3 regions of the Ruegeria sp. CG3 genome follow, and region 2 is predicted to be linked to each of the others. Evidence: riboswitches for the same ligand, from Rfam matches in the RefSeq annotation. Region 2 holds a riboswitch; each other region holds the start of a gene.
The links. Region 2 has a riboswitch for cobalamin ahead of ACR0NB_RS10775 (hypothetical protein). Riboswitches for the same ligand answer to the same signal wherever they lie in the genome.
Positions count from the first base shown of each region.

Region 1 (4,216 bases), on a different contig from region 2:
TTAGTCCGCGCTGAGTCACCAGCGACGCGGTCGGTACATGCGAGCCCCCCCGGAAAGGGCGTGCCTTGCGCTGACCGTCGGCTCAAACCGTGCTTCGGCCTTGAGGAATCACCTCATACCCCGGCTCTTCCGGTTCATCGTCCTGCATCTCGGCCGGAAAACCGGGCGCGGTAATGCTCAACCCGGTTGCATCCTCGAGCCGTCGAATGACGTTGGGCGACAGCTCGCGCGCGCCATAGCGGGCGATGGCGTCGTCGAAGATCTTGATCATCAACGGGTTCATCTCCAACGGCACGCCAGCGCGGTCGGCGACCTCCTGGAACAGGCCGATATCCTTTTTCACCAGGTCCATGGTGAAGGAAATATCGCGCGAACCGTTCAGGATCACCTGGCTTTCGGTCTCATGCACGAAGGACGTGCCGGACGAAATCTTGATCGCCTCGTAGGTGGTGTTCAGGTCCATCCCGGCGGCCTTGGCGGTCACCAGCGCCTCGGCGCAGGTGATCAGGTTGGCGGTGGCCAGATAGTTGGTCAACACCTTCAGAACCGAGGCCGTGCCCAGATCGCCGGTATGCAGAATGCGCCGGCCCATCGTCGTCAGGAACGGCAGGATCTGCTCGAACGTGGCCCGGTCGCAGCCCGCGAAGATCGAGATATTGCCCGTGGCCGCCCGGTGGCACCCGCCCGAAACCGGGCAGTCCACCGCCGCCCCGCCGCGTTCGATCACCATGGCCCCCAGGCGTTTGACCTCGGCCTCGTCGGTGGTGGACATCTCCATCCAGATCTTGCCGCGGGTGACCTCGGGCAGCATCTGCTGCATCACCGCGTCCGAGGCGGCGGGCGACGGCAGGCAGGTGATGACCGCATCGCAATCGCGGATCATCTGAGCAGGGCTTTCGCCGGCCTTGGCCCCCTTGGCGGCGAACTCCGCCACAAGATCGGGGTTCAGATCGTATACCGTCAGGTCGATACCGTTGCGCAGCAGCGACCCCGACAGCTTGCCCCCCACATTGCCCAAGCCGATGAACCCGACCTTCATGTTCTGCCCTCCTGCAGGCGCGTTTTCGTTGGCCTGAGTATTTCCGTTGCCCACCGACAAAAGAAACGAATAAAAAGTCGATCTAGATGCAAAATATTTTGGTGATGAATGGACCGCCTGCCCAATCCGACCTGGCTGCGCAGCTTCGAGGCCGCCGCGCGCCACCTGAATTTCACAACCGCCGCGCAGGAGCTGGGCCTGACCCAGACGGCGGTGTCGCTGCATATCCGCTCGCTCGAGGCGGATCTCGGCCAGCCGCTTTTTGCCCGCAACGCCCGGCACCTGTCGCTGACCGAGCTGGGCCAGTCCTATGCGCTGACCGTGCGCCGGGCGCTGTCGGATATTGCGCTGTCCACCAACAGCCTGTTCGGCCCCGCCTCGCGGCAGGCACTGACCATCCGGGCGGCGATATCGACGATGACCTACTGGATCGCGGCCGAGCTGCCCGCGTTCAGCGCGCAGCACCCCGACATCCCGGTGCGGCTGGTGTCGCATATTTGGAACGACTCGGCCGCGCCCGCGGATGTGGACGTGGAAATCCGGCTGGGCCATGGCGACTGGCCCGGTGTCGCGGCCGAACGGCTGTGCTCGGAACGGCTGGTGCCCGTCTGCCGGGCGCAGGACCCGGCGCCAGACCTGCGCAACGGCCCGTTGATCCACATTTTGGGGTACGAGGACAACTGGGCGCGGTACTTCGAGGCCACGGACACCGACCTGCCCGACCGCCCCGCGCGCTATTCGGCGGATACGACCGTCACGGCGCTGCAACTGGTGATGGCCGGCGCGGGCTACGCCACCGTTCTGGAGCGGTTCGCGCGCAACGCCGTCGCCCAAGGTGCGCCGATCCGGATTGCAGGGCCGGCGATTCCCTTTGCCCAGTCGCACTATCTGATCCGCAGCGTCAGCGCGGCGCCTCCGTCCATCCCCGCCCAATTGTTCCTGGCCTGGCTGCGCGACCGGCTGGCCGGCGATGCCGCGGATTGACCCCGGCAAGTCGCTTTTTTGGTCCGAGGCAGGTCACGTGGCCCCGCGTGCTTGACAACCCCCCTGCCCGTGCCGCATGTCGCTTGCGTTGGTGTCTGTGCAAGCAGATGAAAAGGGAATGCGTCAGCGGTTTTCCGTCAAACGCAGCCGCCCCCGCGACCGTGACCGGAGAGGGTGCCCAAATGCCACTGGCCGCAGGCCGGGAAGGCGGGACATCCGACAGAGCGCCGCTCTGACATCCGCAAGCCGGGAGACCTGCCAACGCCCGAAGACAAACCGGACGGGGTGTTCCGGTGTCGGGCCCATGTCCGCAACGTGGCCCGCGCATACCCCGTCCCCCGACAACCGAGTAAGGGGGGATGAGAGACGTGACCGAGACCACACCAGTTGAACTGCTGGTCTGCACCACCTGCCGACGCGGGCTGCCCATCGAGGATGATGCCCAACGCCCCGGCACGCTGCTGCACAAGGCGCTGGCCGCTGCCGACCTGCCAGAGGGCATCACCCTGAAGCCGGTCGAATGCCTGTCGAACTGCGATCAGGGCTGCTCGATCGTTCTGCGCGGCGGGCCGTCGCGCTGGACCTTCGTCTATGAAAACCTGAACGAATCCGACCATGTCGAGATCATAGTCGACGGCGCCACCAAATATCTGGCCGCCGATGATGGCCTTGTGAAATGGCGCGACCGCCCTGAACATTTCCGCAAGAACTGCGCCGCCCGCATTCCCCCGATTGGAGCCTGAGCATGAGCACCCTCGAAAAACTTCCCGTCACCGTCATCACCGGCTTTCTCGGCTCGGGCAAGACCACGCTGATCCGCCACCTGATGTCCGAGCCGCAGGGCAAGCGGCTGGCCGTGGTGGTCAACGAATTCGGCGATGTGGGCGTAGATGGCGAGATACTGAAAAGCTGCGCGATCCCCGACTGCCCGGCGGAAAACATCATGGAACTGGCCAATGGCTGCATCTGCTGCACCGTGGCCGATGACTTCATCCCCACGATCGAGGCGCTGATGGCGCTGGACCCGCGTCCCGATCACATCCTGATCGAAACCAGCGGTCTGGCCCTGCCGAAACCGCTGCTCAAGGCGTTCGACTGGCCCGATATCCGTTCCAAGATCACCGTGGACGGCGTGATCGCCCTGGCCGATGCCGAGGCCGTGGCCGCAGGCCGCTTTGCCCCGAATGTCGCGGCGGTGGACGCCCAGCGCATGGCCGATGACTCGATCGACCACGAAACGCCCCTGTCCGAGGTGTTCGAGGATCAGATCTCGTGCGCCGACATCATCCTGCTGACCAAGCCCGACCTGGCCGGTCCCGAAGGCGTGGCCAAGGCGCGCGAGATCATCGCCGCCGAGGCGCCCCGCCCCCTGCCCGTGGTCGAAGTGGCCGAGGGTGCGGTGGACGTGCGCGTGGTGTTGGGGCTGGGCGCCGCGGCCGAGGATGACATGGACGCCCGCCCCTCGCATCACGATGGCCATGACGACCACGAACATGACGATTTCGAAAGCATCGTGGTCGAACTGCCCGAACAGACCGACCCGGCGCAGCTGGTCGCCAATATCGAACGTCTGGCGAACGAGCTGAACATCCTGCGGGTCAAGGGCTATGCCGCCGTTCAGGGCAAGCCGATGCGCCTGCTGGTCCAGGCGGTCGGCGCGCGGGTCCGGCATCAGTATGACCGCCCGTGGAAACCGGACGAGGAGCGCCGCTCGCGCCTTGTGGTTATCGCCGAGCATGACGACATCGACGCAGCCGCGATCCGTGGCATCCTGACGGGCGTCACCGAGGCCGCCGAGTAAGCATCAATGCACGTCGTCTTCCGCGAAAGCCACGGGCTCGAAGAAACCGAGACCCCGACCGATCTGGGCCAGAGCCCGGCGGATCTGGTGGTGCTGTCCTTTTCGGACAGCGATCTGGGGGCTTTCGCGGCCGGCTGGCATCGCGGCGGCGGGCCCGAGGGGCGGATGCCCTCGTTGCGGCTGGCCAACCTGACGGCGCTGAAACATCCGCTGTCGGTCGACACCTATGTCGAACAAACGCTGGAGGGCGCCAAGGGCATCCTGATCCGGCTGATCGGCGGCGTGCCCTACTGGTCCTACGGGTTGCAGCAGGTGCTGGCGCTGGCGCAGGCCAAGGGCATCGCACTGGCGGTGCTGCCCGCCGACGGGCGCGAGGATACGCGGCTGGACGA
Region 1 is NZ_JBQFRC010000001.1:378,652-382,867, reverse strand. Features, by position in the region: gene ACR0NB_RS01840 (NAD(P)-dependent oxidoreductase) at 83-1,039, opposite strand; gene ACR0NB_RS01835 (LysR substrate-binding domain-containing protein) at 1,148-2,023, shown strand; cobalamin riboswitch at 2,096-2,300, shown strand; gene ACR0NB_RS01830 (DUF1636 family protein) at 2,383-2,766, shown strand; gene cobW (cobalamin biosynthesis protein CobW) at 2,769-3,824, shown strand; gene cobN (cobaltochelatase subunit CobN) at 3,831-4,216, shown strand, end outside.
Region 1: linked by a shared signal. The riboswitch ahead of ACR0NB_RS01830 (DUF1636 family protein) and the one ahead of ACR0NB_RS10775 (hypothetical protein) in region 2 are both predicted to bind cobalamin.

Region 2 (4,216 bases):
AGGGCCCCGGCCGCATCGCCGCGCAGGATCATGTCCATCAGGTCCAGCACGCGGCCCCGGTCGGCCAGTCCCAGCATCGCGCGCACCTGGTCGGCGGTGGTTTCGCCGGCACCATGGCTGATTGCCTGATCCAGCAGCGAGGTCGCATCCCGGGCCGAGCCTTCGGCGGCGCGGGTGATCAGTGCCAGCGCGTCATCCGAGATTTCCGCGCCCTCGGCGGTGGCGATCTTGCGCAGCAGGCCGATCATCACTTCGGGTTCGATCCGGCGCAGGTCAAATCGTTGGCAGCGCGACAGCACGGTGACCGGCACCTTGCGGATCTCGGTCGTTGCAAAGATGAACTTCACATGCTCGGGCGGTTCCTCCAGCGTTTTCAGCAGCGCGTTGAACGCGCTGGTCGACAGCATGTGGACTTCGTCGATGATGTAGATCTTGTACCGCGCGCTGGCGGCGCGATAGCGCACGCTGTCGATGATCTCGCGGATGTCGCCCACGCCGGTGCGGCTGGCGGCGTCCATTTCCAGCACGTCCACATGGCGACCTTCCATGATGGCCACGCAATGCTCGCACTGGCCGCAGGGTTCGGTCGTTGGGCCGCCATTGCCGTCGGGGCCGATGCAGTTCATGCCCTTGGCGATGATCCGGGCCGTGGTCGTCTTGCCGGTACCGCGGATGCCGGTCATGATGAAGGCCTGCGCGATCCGGTCCGCCTCGAACGCGTTTTTCAGCGTGCGCACCATGGCATCCTGACCGACCAGATCGGCAAAGGTTTCCGGGCGGTATTTTCGGGCGAGAACCTGATAGGCGGGGCTGGACTGTGTGGTCATGTCTGCTCTGACGGATTCGTACTGACGATGCAGGGTAGAGTTCCCGGTGCCCCGCGTCCACAGCGCCGGTGCAGGTTTTTCGCTTTGGCGAGCGCGCGGTGTGAGGCATACTGCGCGGATCAAGTTCAATCAGCCAGTTTCGGGGGGAACGTCTGATGACAAATCTTGTGGTTCATGCATTGCAGGTGGGCGGCGGTACGCTGGCCCTGACCTCGGTTCCCGGCGGTGGCGGCGACTATGAGGGAGACCTGGACCTGATTTCAGCCTGGGCGCCGGGGCTGGTGATTTCGATGACAACCCTTGCCGAACTGGTTGCCGTGGGTGCGGGCGAATTGGGCTGTGACATTCATCGGCGCGCCTGTCGGTGGGCGCATCTTCCGGTCGCCGACTTCTCGGCGCCGTCGACCGAGATATCCGGCCGATGGCCCGAAGTCAGCGCCGCCGCCCGCCATGCGCTGTCGGGCGGCGGGCGGGTACTGGTCCACTGCCGGGGCGGTTGTGGGCGGTCAGGCATGGTTGTTCTGCGCTTGATGATCGAGAGCGGCGAGCAGCCGGAACAGGCCCTGAAACGCCTGCGGGCCGTACGCCCCTGCGCGGTTGAGACTGATGCTCAGATGGACTGGGCCGTCGCCCCAGCGCGCGAGGCACTGGCGACCTGACATTCAGGCGGTTGCGCGGAACTCGCGCTCGGCCCTGACCACGGGCATGATCGCCGTGGCCTGCAGCATCGCACAGGGTCGATCACTGATGACCTGCGCAGGCAGGGCGTCGCTCTGGTCGTCAAACAGCATGTCGGCGTAGGTATCAAGGCAGTCGGACGGTGTGTCGGCGGCCGCTCCGCAATACACGCGGATCCGTTCGGGACGTGCATCGAACCGCGCCGTGCAGCCATGTTCGCAATGGGCCAGTTCGCTACTGCCTTCCACTTGGAAGTCGGGGGATGTAGCGGCCTGCGCCGTCGCCATTGCCTGCGCGATGGCCCGTGCCATGCGCGCCAATGCCGGGCAGGTCTTTCCGGTGCGCTGGCAGATGGTTGCCGCGAATTCATGGGTATCGGTCTTCCAAATCATGTTGCGCCCTCCGCGCGCTGGGCGAGGTGGATTTGGACAGACGCCGGTTTCAAGGCCAGACCCTGCCCGGACACCCCGTCCGAGTTTCGGTTTCACGTTTGATGGCAGGTCTCCTGACTTGCGGGTCTTTGCTTTGCCGACCTTCCCAACCTTGCGGTCAGTGGTATTTAGGCATCGCTCTCCGCCTACAGTTGCGGGGGCAGTCGCGGCCTTGGTCCGCTCCGGAGTTCCGGGTTGGACCGCACCGTGTTCCCTTTTCATCCCGGACCGAAACGGCACGGGAACCATCCCCTCATCGCTAGCGGTGTATCCGGGATCGAGTCAAGACGGTTTCAGCCCGGTTGCCGGAGTGAGTCCCAAGGGAACAGATCAGGCAGTCTGCGCAGCACATTCGAATCCCTGCGGGCACGGGCCAATTGCCAGCCGCCTTGCATCACGATGAACAGGGTGTCCGCAGCATTTTCAGGGTCGGAAACTCCGAACCGCGCGGCGTGGTTTCGAACTTCGATGATCCAGCTTTCATACAGACGGTCGGCATGTTCCCGAAACGCGCGGTTGTCGGGGCTTTCGAACAGGGTGGCGGCGATCGGGCAGGTCTCCCATTGGGCCGAGGTGTCGAACAGCTTCGCGATCTTGTGGCACAGGGTGGTGACCCCGTCGCGAAAATCCGCGGCGTCGTCGAATGCCGCAGCAATCATGCTCAACATCCCGTCCGAGGCCCAACTGGCCGCCGCCAGGGCCAGATCCGGCTTGCCCTTTGGAAAATGGTGATAAAGCGAACCCTTGGGGGCTTGCGCTTCGGCCAGCAATTCCGCCAGACCGACACCGTTATAGCCCGAGCGCTGGAACAGTCGGGCGGCAGTCACGATCAGGCGATCTTTGGTGTTTGGTGGACGTTGGGTCATGCAGGCCAAATATTGACAGGCCTAGACCAATTGGTCCAGACACAAAGTATTAGACCGATCGGTCCAGAGTGTTTGGAGGCAAAGATGTTGGATTCGCAGCACGCGGTTGACGTGGAAGACTTTAAGTTTCCGTCGGGCCAGACCCAGCTGGCGGCGCGGCTTTACACTCCGGCGGTCGAGCCGCAAACCGTTGTTGTGCTGAACGGCGCAACAGGAGTGCCACGTGACTACTATCAGCACTTTGCTCGCTGGCTGGCCGCCGAGCGCGGTATGGCTTGCCTGACATATGATTACCGGGATTTCGAGCATTCGCTGACCGGGCGGCTGAAAGACTCGAAGGCCACGATGGCGGACTGGGCGCTGATCGACATGCCCGCAGCGCGTGCCGAGATGCGCCGTCGATACCCGCAGGCAAAACTGTGGGTGATCGGGCATTCGGTCGGTGGAATGCTGGGTCCGTTGCAACCGGAAATCGAACAGATCGACCGGATGATCTGTGTGTGCGCAGGTTTGGTGACGGTGGCCGATCACCCGTGGCCCTACAAGGGCTTGGCGACTTTGTTCTGGTATGGCCACGTGCCACCTCTGGTGCGTCTTCTGGGGTACCTGCCGGGGAAACTTCTGGGATTCGGAGCCGATTTGCCGGCGGGCGTCTATTGGCAATGGCGCAAGTGGTGTACATCGCCCACCAGCTATCTGCCCGAATTGGGAGACACGCTTCCCCAAGCGGATTGGAGTCGGGCGAACGCCACGGCGGATATCATTGCGTTCGAGGATGACCAGACTGTGCCACCGCCCGCCGTCTGGCGGCTGGCTGAACTCTATGGTCCGACCGCCCGTCGGCATTTGTTGGAGCCGAGGGATTTCGGACTGTCCGAAATTGGTCATATCGGCGCCTTCGCCCGGCGCAGCAGTGCCGTTTGGCCGCGATTGATCGCCTGACCCGCCCGCAAGCGCGGTTTTCAGGAACAACGACGAAATACAGAGGTTGGATTGACCGGGCCGAATACGTGGCGCGGCGTCAAGTGAGAGGTTGGACATCGACCCAAGCGGGGCTCGTTGTGGCTGCTTCCTTCCGGACCTGACCAGGTTGGCGAGGCGCTTGCCCGCGCCAACCTCTCGACCGACGATATAGGCATCACGCACCCGCTTGGCAACCCGTCACAAAGACAGGCGTACCCTAAGAAACCCGCGCGCGTCCTGCCCGTCGGTGGTGGCTGCAAAGTGGTCGAGCTCGCGCAGGTAGTTTGCAGCGCGTGGCCCGGTCTTCAGAATCACGGACCGGCCCGCCTGCGGAACAAAGGAAAAGCTTTGGGCGGTGTTTTCCACCGGATCCGGACCCAATCGTCCCGCCAGGTAGTCGCGCAAGATTCCCTGGAGGCTCAGCGGCGGCACCGGGATCAGCCGGGCCGGG
Region 2 is NZ_JBQFRC010000002.1:49,124-53,339, reverse strand. Features, by position in the region: gene ACR0NB_RS10785 (DNA polymerase III subunit gamma/tau) at 1-827, opposite strand, end outside; gene ACR0NB_RS10780 (protein-tyrosine phosphatase family protein) at 983-1,486, shown strand; gene ACR0NB_RS10775 (hypothetical protein) at 1,490-1,897, opposite strand; cobalamin riboswitch at 1,984-2,201, opposite strand; gene ACR0NB_RS10770 (TetR/AcrR family transcriptional regulator) at 2,230-2,802, opposite strand; gene ACR0NB_RS10765 (alpha/beta hydrolase family protein) at 2,887-3,744, shown strand; RNA gene ffs (signal recognition particle sRNA small type) at 3,826-3,924, opposite strand; gene ACR0NB_RS10755 (bifunctional 2',3'-cyclic-nucleotide 2'-phosphodiesterase/3'-nucleotidase) at 3,964-4,216, opposite strand, start outside.

Region 3 (4,216 bases), on a different contig from region 2:
TGCGGAGGTTCCGGGCCGGCGCAAGCCGCATCACGTCAGTGTGACTATTTGACAGCCAAATCGGCGATGGCGGCGAATTTGGCGTCCAACTCTGCGGCAATCGCGGGCAAGGCGTCGGAGCCACCGTTGTAGGGGGCAAAGACCAAAGTGGGCGTTTTGTAGGACAGCGTCGCGGTCCCGTCCTCGTTTTCCGTGACGTACAGGCGGATCGGCGCCTCGATCATCGCGGGCACCGATTGTTCCAGAACCCGCACCGCATAGTCGTTGTTGAAGACGCCGATCACCCGATTGCCCGGAATGGTGATGCCGCGCGCGGCGGCGGCCTTGGTGGGCCCGGCCTGCGTTACCACGATCAGACCGTTTGCCTTGACCGCTGCGATCGTGTCGGCCACCAGCGCGTCATGGGTCTTGGTCGTCGGGTGGACGGCCCAACCCGGCCGCGGTTCGATATCGGCAGCAAGCGCGGGCAGCGCCAGCAGGCCGAGGAAAAACATAAGACGTTTCATCACGGGCTCTCCAGGTCGTGGTTGGCCCAAGTCTTCCCGAATTCCCGGGTGCGTACAGTCACAATATCGTGGGCGGCGGGCTTGCGCCGGGGGTGCGAAACCCGCACAAGCGACAGTGTGAAACGGAAAAGGCAGGCGAGTGGCATGCGTGTTTTGATCTGCAGCAGCTGCGCGGGCGAGCGCGACTTGCCGGCCGAGCGTCAGGCCGTATCGGACGCCCTGCGCGCTGCGGGCGTGGTCGGGCAGGTCGAGATCGCCGAGCACGCCTGTTTCAGCGGTTGCAATGAGCCGACCGTGGTGGCGATGCAGGGGGAAAGCCTGGCGTCCTACGTGTTTTCGGGGATCGATCCGGTTGCCGATGCCGATGACATTGCGGCGACCTGCCGGACCATTCTGAACAGCCCGAATGGCTGGATCGAAGACGCCCGGCCGTGCGGGCGGCTTCGCTTGTGTCTGCGGGCGCGGATCCCCGCGTTTCAGTCCACCTGAACCGTGACCGAGGCGCTGACCGGCACCCCATCCACGGCCAGCGGGCTGTGGCTGTTGGCGTTCAGCGAGACCTCGATGGTAGTGTCGCCCTTGGGCAGGTCCGAAATGTGCATCCAGTTGCCATAAAGCCGGGCCAGCTTGACGCCGTTTACATAGACATGCGCATGGCCTTCGCCGGGCTTGTTGTCCAGCGAGGCGTTCTCCGGCGAGAAGCGGAAGTTTTTTGGCATCACATGCAGGTTCCAACCCGCCATCGGGTCGGGGGAGACGGCGATCTCCAGCCCCGGCGCGTCCGGTCCGGCGGGCAGGTTGATGGCGGCGCTGTGGTCATGGGCCATGGCCTCGGCGTGATGGCCGCCATGTTGGGCGGGGTCGGAATGGTCGTGGCCATCGAAGGTGAAGCCGTTGGCCGCGGCCAGCACGAACCCGGCACCCCCACCAAAGACCAGACCGATCGCGAAAAGAGCAAGCGAGCGTGTCATCATGTTTCCTTGAAAAGCAAATGACCCGCCGGTTGGGCGCCGGCGGGTCGTGGGATTTCGGGGATCAGGCCGCGGCTTCGACGCGCTTGCCCTCGCTTTGCCAGAAATACCCGGCAAACGAACCCAGCAGCACCCAAGCCACAAGGCCGACGCCAAAGGCGCGCGCGGCGAACAGTGCCCCGATCTCGGTCGGAACCGGCCCGGTGAACACGTCGGGTTCCGGCGCGCCGATCAGGTGCGGGGCCATCAACAGCACGGCCGCAACCAGATAGCTGACGATGTTGCCACCAAAGGCGATCAGCCACATGGCCACACCAGCAGCCGCGACGGTTGCCCACCACCAGATCTGCCGCGCGAACACGTCGGCTGCGGCAACACCCGGAACCTCGGGGGCCAGGGTGAAGCCCGGCGCCAGGTGAAAGGCGATGAAACCGGCAAGGCCCCACAGCACGCCCGTGCGCCCGTCAACCGGGTGGCCCTGGGCTTCGGCCAGCGACATCAGGGCGACCAGAACCAGCGCATAGCCGGTATAGGTCAGCATCGTGAACACCACGCTCAGCCCGTCGCGGGTCAGGTCCGAGAACATGCCCGGCAGCTCGGGATGGGCCGAGACGGCTTCGGCTCCGAAATGCACCAGCTCTCCGGATTCATACAGTTCAGCATGCAGCAACACAGGCTGCACGAATACCAACTGCAGCAGGGCGACGATCAACCCGGCTGCAGCACCAGCGAACAACGCGCTGGTCAGAATGCGACTGAACATTGTTTAGTGGCAGGGGAAGCCGGTTGCGTGGCGCACGTCATGGGCGGCGTCATGCAGCGCCGATGCCTGAACGTGACCAGCCAGGGTGATGATCCCCAGGCCCAGGGCTGCCGCGAACACTGCCGAAAGAATGCCAGCGCGTGCCGTTGATGCGGTTTGCGTTTGTGTCGTCATTTTCTGTCCTCCTGTGCCGCCGCACCCGACGGCCGGTGTTTCATTGTTCGCCTGGCAGGTCTCCTGGCTTGCGGGTCAGCGCCTCTGTTCGCCTTCCCCCCGAACGGATCGGGAGTGGCTGGTTGAACAGGGCTCACCGCTTACAGTCGCGGGGGCGGCTTCGGATTTGACCTGCGCGCAGGCCGCACCAAATTCCCTCTTAGCATCCGGATGTCTCCGGCAGGACCAGACCCGTCCATTTAGACGTGAATGCCGCTGTGGCGCAATCGCCATTTGCGACCTTTCGCGTCAATTCCCGCGCTTTTTCAGAACATAGATATCCATGATCCACTCGTGCCGGGCGCGGGCCTCGGTGCGGGTGCGCAGGATCTCATCGGCCACATCGGCCAGCGGACCTTTGATCAGGATCTGCTCGGGCATACCAACGTAAGCCCCCCACCAGATGTCAAAATCGGCCATGTCCAGCGTCTGGAACGAACATTCGCCATCCAGCATCACCGCAACCGTATCGGCGTCGCTGGGCCAGCCCTCGTCGCGGATGCGCCGGCCGGTGGTCACCAGATAAGGCGCGCCGATCTCGTTGATTGGCATGGCATGGGCCGCCGTCAGCGCCTGCAGCGCCGTGATGCCGGGGATCACCGTGGCGTTCGGCTGCGGGTCCAGCCGCGCCGCGATTCGCAGCGAACTGTCATAGAGCGACGGGTCGCCCCAGATCAGCAGGGCGACGGTGCGCGCCTTGGGGTGCCGGGCCATCGCCTCCTGCCAGCGCAGGGCGATCGCGTCGTGCCATTCATCCACGCCGCGCAGGTAGCCATCTTGCGACCGGCGCTCGGGGATGTCGAAATAGGCGATTTGGGGCGGTGTGCCGGTGACCTTGCGGATGATTTCCTCGCGCACGCCGGCCAGATCGGCCTTGTTGGCGCCCTTGCGCGGGATCAGGATCAGATCGGCCGCGCGGATCGCCTGCGCGCCCTGAAAGGTCACGTGGTCCGGGTTGCCGGTGCCGATCCCGATCAAGACCAGATCAATCATCGTCGAACTCCGCCAACGGACCATAAAGGATCAGCGCTGGCGCGGTGCCGATCTCGGAACCCAGGCGCTCGGCCAAGGCACCGACGGTGGACCGGTGCAGCGACTGCTCAGGCGTCGAGACCGACTCGGCCATCAGCGCGGGGGTATCCAGCGGCAGCCCATGCGCGTGCAGCGCCTGCGCCAGCAGGGGAAAGGTGCGCTTGCCCATGAACACCACCGTCGTCGCACCCGGGTCGGCCAGCGCGGGCAGGTTCAGATCCTCGGGCAGCTTGCCGCTGACATCGTGGCCGGTGACGAATTGCACCCGCCGCGCAGTCAGGCGCCGGGTCAGCGGGATGCCTGCCGCGGCAGCCGCGGCAATGGCCGAGGGGATGCCCGGAATGATCTCGTATGCGATCCCGGCAGCGCGCAGGGCCACCAGTTCCTCCTCGAGCCGCCCGAACAGGCCGCCATCGCCCGATTTCAGCCGCACGATCCGCTGGCCGGTCTGGGCGTACTCCACCAGCAGGCGGCTGACATGGTCCTGCTTGGGCGAGGGCCGCCCGGCGCGCTTGCCCACGCCCACAAGGTCGGCCTCCTTGCGCGCATGGCTCAGGATCGGCCCGCTGCTGAGGTCGTCGAACAGAACCGCGTCGGCCTTTTGCAGCCGGTCCACGGCCTTGAGGGTCAACAGCTCCGGGTCGCCGGGGCCGGACCCGATGAAGGAAACGAAACCGCTCATGCGCTGGCCTCTGCGATCAGATGGAAGAACGTACCGGTGACATGCCCGC
Region 3 is NZ_JBQFRC010000001.1:363,969-368,184, forward strand. Features, by position in the region: gene ACR0NB_RS01740 (DUF302 domain-containing protein) at 45-506, opposite strand; gene ACR0NB_RS01745 (DUF1636 family protein) at 651-995, shown strand; gene ACR0NB_RS01750 (hypothetical protein) at 983-1,477, opposite strand; gene ACR0NB_RS01755 (CbtA family protein) at 1,542-2,240, opposite strand; gene ACR0NB_RS01760 (CbtB domain-containing protein) at 2,244-2,414, opposite strand; cobalamin riboswitch at 2,451-2,659, opposite strand; gene cobF (precorrin-6A synthase (deacetylating)) at 2,703-3,446, opposite strand; gene cobA (uroporphyrinogen-III C-methyltransferase) at 3,439-4,167, opposite strand; gene ACR0NB_RS01775 (cobyrinic acid a,c-diamide synthase CobB) at 4,164-4,216, opposite strand, start outside.
Region 3: linked by a shared signal. The riboswitch ahead of ACR0NB_RS01760 (CbtB domain-containing protein) and the one ahead of ACR0NB_RS10775 (hypothetical protein) in region 2 are both predicted to bind cobalamin.